DNA from 2 places in the Gemella taiwanensis genome. Region 2 is predicted to be linked to the other one. Evidence: riboswitches for the same ligand, from Rfam matches in the RefSeq annotation. Region 2 holds a riboswitch; the other holds the start of a gene.
The links. Region 2 has a riboswitch for lysine ahead of lysA (diaminopimelate decarboxylase). Riboswitches for the same ligand answer to the same signal wherever they lie in the genome.
Positions count from the first base shown of each region.

Region 1 (3,445 bases), on a different contig from region 2:
GTCCATTTCCTGATAAAATAATGGATAGATTGCTGAATTATCATTCACTTGATATTCAATGGGGAAATCATGATATGCTATGGATAGGGGCTTATCTCGGAGATAGAATATCATTAGCAAACGTTATAAGAATATGTGCAAGATATGATAATTTGGACATTATAGAAGATAGATATGGAATTCCACTTAGAAACTTATTAAATTTTAGTGAAACATATTATAAAGATGATAATTGTAAAGAGTTTTTACCAAAACTATCTAAAAATGATGAGTTAAAATATAGTGAACATGAGATTATGCAAATAGCAAGAATGCATAAAGCTATGGCGATAATTCAATTTAAACTAGAAAAACAAATTATCGACAAACACCCAGAATTTAAATTGCAAAGACGAGCATTACTAGATAAGATAAACTTTAAAAAACAAACAGTAAAAATTAACGGTAAAGAATATCCATTAACTTCATGTAATTTCCCGACAGTAGATGAAAAAAATCCTTATCAATTAACAGAAGAAGAAGAGAAGATTATTAATAGATTAAAAGAATCATTTATAACGAGTGAAAAGTTGAAAAAACATGTTGAATTATTTATTAACAAAGGCGGTATGTATTGTTGCTATAATGGAAACCTGCTGTTACATGGTTGTATGCCAGTAGATGAGAAAGGTAACTTCCAGGAATTTTCTTTTGAAGGATATAAGTATTCTGGAAAAAGATTACTAGACTTTTTTGATAAGAAAATTCGCAGCATATTTTATTGTGATCGTAGAGAAGATAATGGCTTGTTCTTTTATCTTTGGCAAGGACAATTTTCTCCGTTATTTGGTAAATGTGATATGACAACTTTTGAGAGATATTTTATCGAGGATAAGACCACTCATGAGGAAGTAAAAAATGCTTATTACAAACTTAGAGATAATGAAGAGTTTTGTATTAAGTTATTAAATGAGTTTGGTTTAACTAGTGAGGGTCACATTATAAATGGACACACTCCAGTTAAGGAAACAAAAGGAGAAAATCCGATAAAAGCTAATGGTAGAACGATAGTTATCGATGGAGGAATGTCTAGGGCATATCATAAAACAACAGGGCACGGCGGATATACTTTAACTTATAACTCTTATGGTTTACAAATAATGAGTCATGATATATTCCAAAGTAAAGAAGAATCAATCAAAAATGAGACAGATATAATTTCAACTAAGAGAGTAGTAGACAAATTATGTAGAAAAAAAGTGATTGATACTGATAGTGGTGTTAAGATACTTAAACAAATTGAATTATTGAAAATTCTATTAGAGGAGTATAGACAAGGTACGATTTGTGAGAGATAAGTTAATTAAAAGGAGGTTCTAATCTCCTTTTAATTGTATTTATAAAAATAATCGAAAATATCTAAATAGAAGATTTTGGGACTTTCCTATTTTTAGTGAGGTATACTATGTATTTGATTGGAAATATTAAAAAAATAAAATTTTTTATTGACAATATAAGCAAATTATATTATACTAATTTTTAGTTAATTGAATATGTACCTCACAAAATAAGTGAGGTAGAGGTTGCGATTTTTATCAGTAGAGTAATTGAAAGTGTAGGGCTTGATGAGATTACTTGAAAGGAAACGTCGCCGAAATGATATTAATCCTATGTTAATATTGTTGGGCCTATATTGAACTAAGTATAGGACTGTCATAGTCGTGAGGCTATGTTGCGCTACTAATATCTTGTTTTGGAGAGATAATGTGAAGTATAACTCCGTGCAAATATGGTAGAAGTTATGCTTTTTTATTTTATCAAGGAGGTTTTTATTATGACAAACAACAGCAATAACAATAATGCAACAGAAGTAAAAAGAAATTTACGATCACGTCATATTAGTATGATTGCTATCGGTGGATGTATCGGTAGTGGGTTGTTCATGACAAGTGGTCAAGCAATTCAAAGTGCCGGACCTGGGGGAGCTATTGTAGCTTATCTATGTATCGGGCTTATGGTGTATTTCTTAATGACATCATTAGGAGAAATGGCAACATATCTTCCTACATCAGGGTCATTTAGTACATATGCAACACGTTATGTGGATCCTTCATTAGGATTTGCTTTAGGATGGAACTATTGGTTTAACTGGGTAATTACAGTAGCAGCTGACGTAGAGCTATCTGCATTAGCAATTAGTTATTGGGAGCCTATGCGAGTACTTCCTCACTGGGCTTGGAGCTTATTATTCCTAGTTATTATTATCGCTTTAAACTCACTTAGTGTTAAAGTTTATGGTGAAAGTGAATACTGGTTTGCACTTATTAAAGTAGTAGTAGTAATCATTTTCCTAGTAGTTGGATGTTTAACTATCTTCGGGATTTTAGGTGGAGAATACATTGGATTCAAAAACTTAACAATTGGTGATGCACCATTCGTTGGAGAAGATTCTTCATTATCAGGACAAATTCTTGCAACTCTTGGAGTATTCTTAATCGCTGGATATTCATTCCAAGGTACTGAGTTAATCGGTATTACAGCTGGAGAAAGTGAAAATCCAGAGAAAAGTATTCCAAAAGCAGTAAAACAAGTATTCTGGAGAATTTTAATTTTCTACGTACTAGCTATCTTAGTTATCGGATTATTAATTCCTTATACTTCACCAGATTTATTAGGTGCTGCAAGTGCAGAAGAAATTGCTAAATCACCATTTACAATCGTCTTCAAAAATGCAGGATTTGCTCTAGCGGCAAGTGTTATGAATGCAGTAATCTTAACATCAATTTTATCAGCTGGTAACTCAGGTATGTATGCCTCAACAAGAATGCTTTATGCAATGAGTAAAGAAAAACTTGCGTATCCAATTTTTGGACGTGTTACAAAATATGGAACACCGGTTATCTCATTAATCGCAACAGCTGTAGTAGTATTCTTAATCTTCTTAATCCAACTTACAAGTGCTAATGCGTATACTTATATCGTTGCGGCTAGTGGATTAACTGGATTTATCGCTTGGTTAGGTATTGCATTAAGTCACTACAGATTTAGAAGAGCTTATATTGCTCAAGGTAAAGATTTAAATGATCTTAAATATAGAGCAAAATGGTTCCCAGCGGGTCCAATTATCGCTTTAGTATTATGTATTATTGTTATTATCGGTCAAGATACAGAGCTTATTACTAAAGGTGTTGTAAATTGGAGCGGAATGTTAACAACATATATGGGAGTTCCGATTTTCTTATTCTTCTATCTATATCACAAAATTAGATATAAAACAAAAGTGATACCTTTAGATAAAGTAGATTTATCACAAGATGTAGATACTAAATAATAAATAAAAAAGTTCTAGTTCGTGTTGAACTAGAATTTTTTTTGTTTATAAAGTAAAAAGATACATTATAATTTTATTGTCGAGAATTTCTATCAATTGAATCATTAATATAGTTTTTAATAACTAATTAAATAA
Region 1 covers NZ_JBSMTL010000001.1:233,030-236,474, forward strand. The annotation lists gene ACWOA3_RS01140 (fructose-bisphosphatase class III) at 1-1,337, shown strand, start outside; lysine riboswitch at 1,549-1,727, shown strand; gene ACWOA3_RS01145 (amino acid permease) at 1,814-3,310, shown strand.
Region 1: linked by a shared signal. The riboswitch ahead of ACWOA3_RS01145 (amino acid permease) and the one ahead of lysA (diaminopimelate decarboxylase) in region 2 are both predicted to bind lysine.

Region 2 (3,445 bases):
GGTTATTTTTATTGTCATTTTTAAACGTATCTATGTATATATTACTATAAGGTAATGAGAGATATCGGACGTCTTTTTCAAAAGTTTTTGTAGGATGGATCAATATCTCTTTTTTATTTTATGCATATGCACCCCGATGTGTCTTTTTTTATGTATATGATATATGCTATAATAAAATTGATATAAACTGATTTCATATTATTACTAACTTGAGGAGAAGGATATGTTTAAAAGATGTTGCGGCAATAGAAAAGAGCTAGATTATAAAATAGAACACAGCCCTAGACCGATTAAGCTTTCAGATGATATGGATAAGGTAATAAAAAATTTACTTTGGTATACTCCTAATATTGATTCATATCAATCTATTAAAAATGAATTAGTTTCTGATAAGATATATGATGAATTTTCATTTACCTATGTTATGGATCAAATGGGAATGAATGAAAGTCGTGATGTGAAGTGGATAGGTTCGAAGGATGTAATAAGTAATGATGATTGGAAATTTTTTGAGGGGAATATTTGTCCTAATTGTCAAAAAATAATAGTTGCGAAGTATACTACTTTTTCAAAAATTAATGCTTTACTAACAGCTATTAGAAATTGTATAGCTCATGGTCATTTTGCGATAGTGGAAGATTATATTATTGGATTTAATAAGAAATTTTTAACAAAAGATCCAGAGGGATTAAAGAAATCTGTTATTAAGATTAAACCTAAACCATTACTTACTGCACTAGAGAAATTAACTTCGCCAATTGGGAAAGAGTTATTACTTGCATATGCATTTAGAAAAGTTGGTTATGATGTTCAAGAACCAAAAAATAGAAGTAGGGATTTTGATCTATGTCTTGAAAAAAATGGTAAGAAATATGTTATTGAGATAAAATCTTATAGAGGAAATTCATATCTTCATCCTGAACATGTTGAAATCTTCCTTAAGAGAGCAGAAAAAGCTTTACCTGGAGTTGAGAGAATTTTACTTGTTGATACATCTAGGGTGACTAAGTCAGTAAGGCAATTGGAATCAAAAATTAAAGGTTTTAGAATTGTTGACATTAATGATGTAAAACTGTTACTGGGTGAAGAACTTGTAGATATATTAGCCAAATAAATCAATAACTAATAAAAAGAGCGATTCAAAATTATTATTTTGAATCGCTCTTATTTTTTATTTCATTTGTTCACTTACAGTGCTTACTTTTTCTAGAATTTCATCTAGACTGAAGTAGCCGCTTTTTTGAATAGATAGTCTCCCTTCGATATATACTTCTACAGTTGGTGAAGAGAGAATACCACGTTGAGCAGCAATTTCCATATTTTCTTCTAATGAGATGTAGTATGCTGCTACGTCTTTGTGATTTTCTTGCCACGTAGTAATTCTGTTTTTTATTGAGTGACATGGCATACATGTAGCTGTTCCGTATTGAATAATCGCTATGTCATTGTCACTAATGATTTTATTTAAGTCGTCATTTTTTGTGAATTCAATCATATTTTATAATCCTTAATTTTTATATTAAGAAGAGTATATTGTGCAATCTTCTTTTAATATGAGTATATTATAGTTGTTTTAAAGAGTAATTACAACCAATACTAATTGTGTATATGTAAACACCAAAACTAGAATATTATAAAAATTTTCTGAAAACTATTGACAATAGTTTTAAAACATGATATTATTTATACAACGTAAATAGATAAGTATTATAAAAAGAGGCCGCGATGACTAATTTAAAAGGTAGCATCGCCGAAGTGATTAATTTCACTGGGGTTATGTCGAATAGGCATAGCACTGTCATTAGAAAATGCCCATTTTCTTCATGGTGAGCTTTTTATAATAAGGGCAAGAGGAATAGGATAGAAATATAAGCTAGACTACAAGGACCTTTTGTTCTTGTAGTCTATTTTTTATAACATTTTATGAAGGAGAAAGTAATGAGATTATTTGATGGTATGACGGTAGAAAATGATGAACTGAATATTTCAGGTGTTGGAGTTAGTGAGTTAAAGGCTCAATACGGGACACCACTTTATGTTTATGATGAGAATATGCTAGTGAACCAATGTAGAACTTTTATTAATAACTTTAAAAGTTCGAAGTTCAATACAGAAGTTCTTTTTGCATCGAAAGCTTTTAGTTGTTTAGAGGTGTTGAGAATTGCTAGTAGAGAGGGTTTAGGTGTTGATGTAGTGTCACTTGGTGAGATTCATACAGCGTACAAAGCTGGATATAATATGAAGAAAGCTTATTTCCACGGAAATAATAAAACTCGCGAGGAATTACAATATGCTCTTGAAGTTGGAGTAGGAACTATCGTCATAGATAATGACTATGAATATGAAATGATTAATGAAATCGTAAGAGAGAGTAGAAATAGAGTAGACGTATTATTAAGAATTAATACAGGAATCGACGCCCATACTCATGAATACATCAAAACAGCAAAAGATGATTCAAAATTTGGTTACTCAGTATACGATGAAACAATTTATGAGTTAATCGCAGATATTAATAATCAAAGTAATCTTAATTTTGTAGGATTCCACTCACACATCGGATCACAAATTTTTGAGAAAACTTCATTTTTCGAAGCAGTAAAAGTAGTAATGGAATTTACGAAAAAAGTTCAAGAAAGATTAAGTTTAACTATAAGTGTTCTTAATCTAGGTGGAGGTTTCGGGGTTTATTATACTGAAGAAGATAGACCTTTTGAACTTGCTGAATTTTTAAGAGAGTATATAGAAGTAGTTGAACGTGAGAGTGACAATTTCGGTTTAGATTTAACTAAGGTAGTTATTGAGCCTGGTAGAAGTTTAACATGTAATGCTGGTAGCACATTATACAGTGTTGGTGGAGTTAAGAAGACTTTTGCAGGTCGTGAATATGTGTTTGTTGATGGTGGTATGGCAGATAATCCTCGTTATGCATTATATAAAGCAAAATACGAAGCGATGTTAGCTAACAAGATGAACCAAGAAGCTGATACAACTTATACAGTTGCTGGTAAGTGTTGTGAATCTGGAGATATGCTAGTAATGGATGCGAAATTACCTAAAGCTGAGCAAGGTGACTTACTATTAGTATCATCGACAGGAGCGTATAACTACAGTATGAGTAGCAATTACAATAGATTACCAAAATTACCGGTTGTGTTTGTAAAAGATGGAACTAGTCGGCTAGTAGTAAAAGGTGAGACTTTAGAAGATTTAATTAGACAAGATATTTAATTTTAATACAAAAACAATAAAAGATAGAAACAAGGAGAACAAGATTATGACAATTTATACAGGAAGCGGAGTAGCAATAGTAACACCATTTTTCGAGGATGGAAGTGTAGATTATGAGACGTTTGGAGAGTTAATCGAATTTCAAATTACTGAAGGTACAGATGCGATTATTGTAGCGGGAACTACTGGTGAGAGTTCAACTATGCCTGATGAT
Region 2 covers NZ_JBSMTL010000004.1:79,736-83,180, forward strand. The annotation lists gene ACWOA3_RS04860 (restriction endonuclease) at 224-1,114, shown strand; gene ACWOA3_RS04865 (thioredoxin family protein) at 1,172-1,495, opposite strand; lysine riboswitch at 1,707-1,842, shown strand; gene lysA (diaminopimelate decarboxylase) at 1,939-3,231, shown strand; gene dapA (4-hydroxy-tetrahydrodipicolinate synthase) at 3,278-3,445, shown strand, end outside.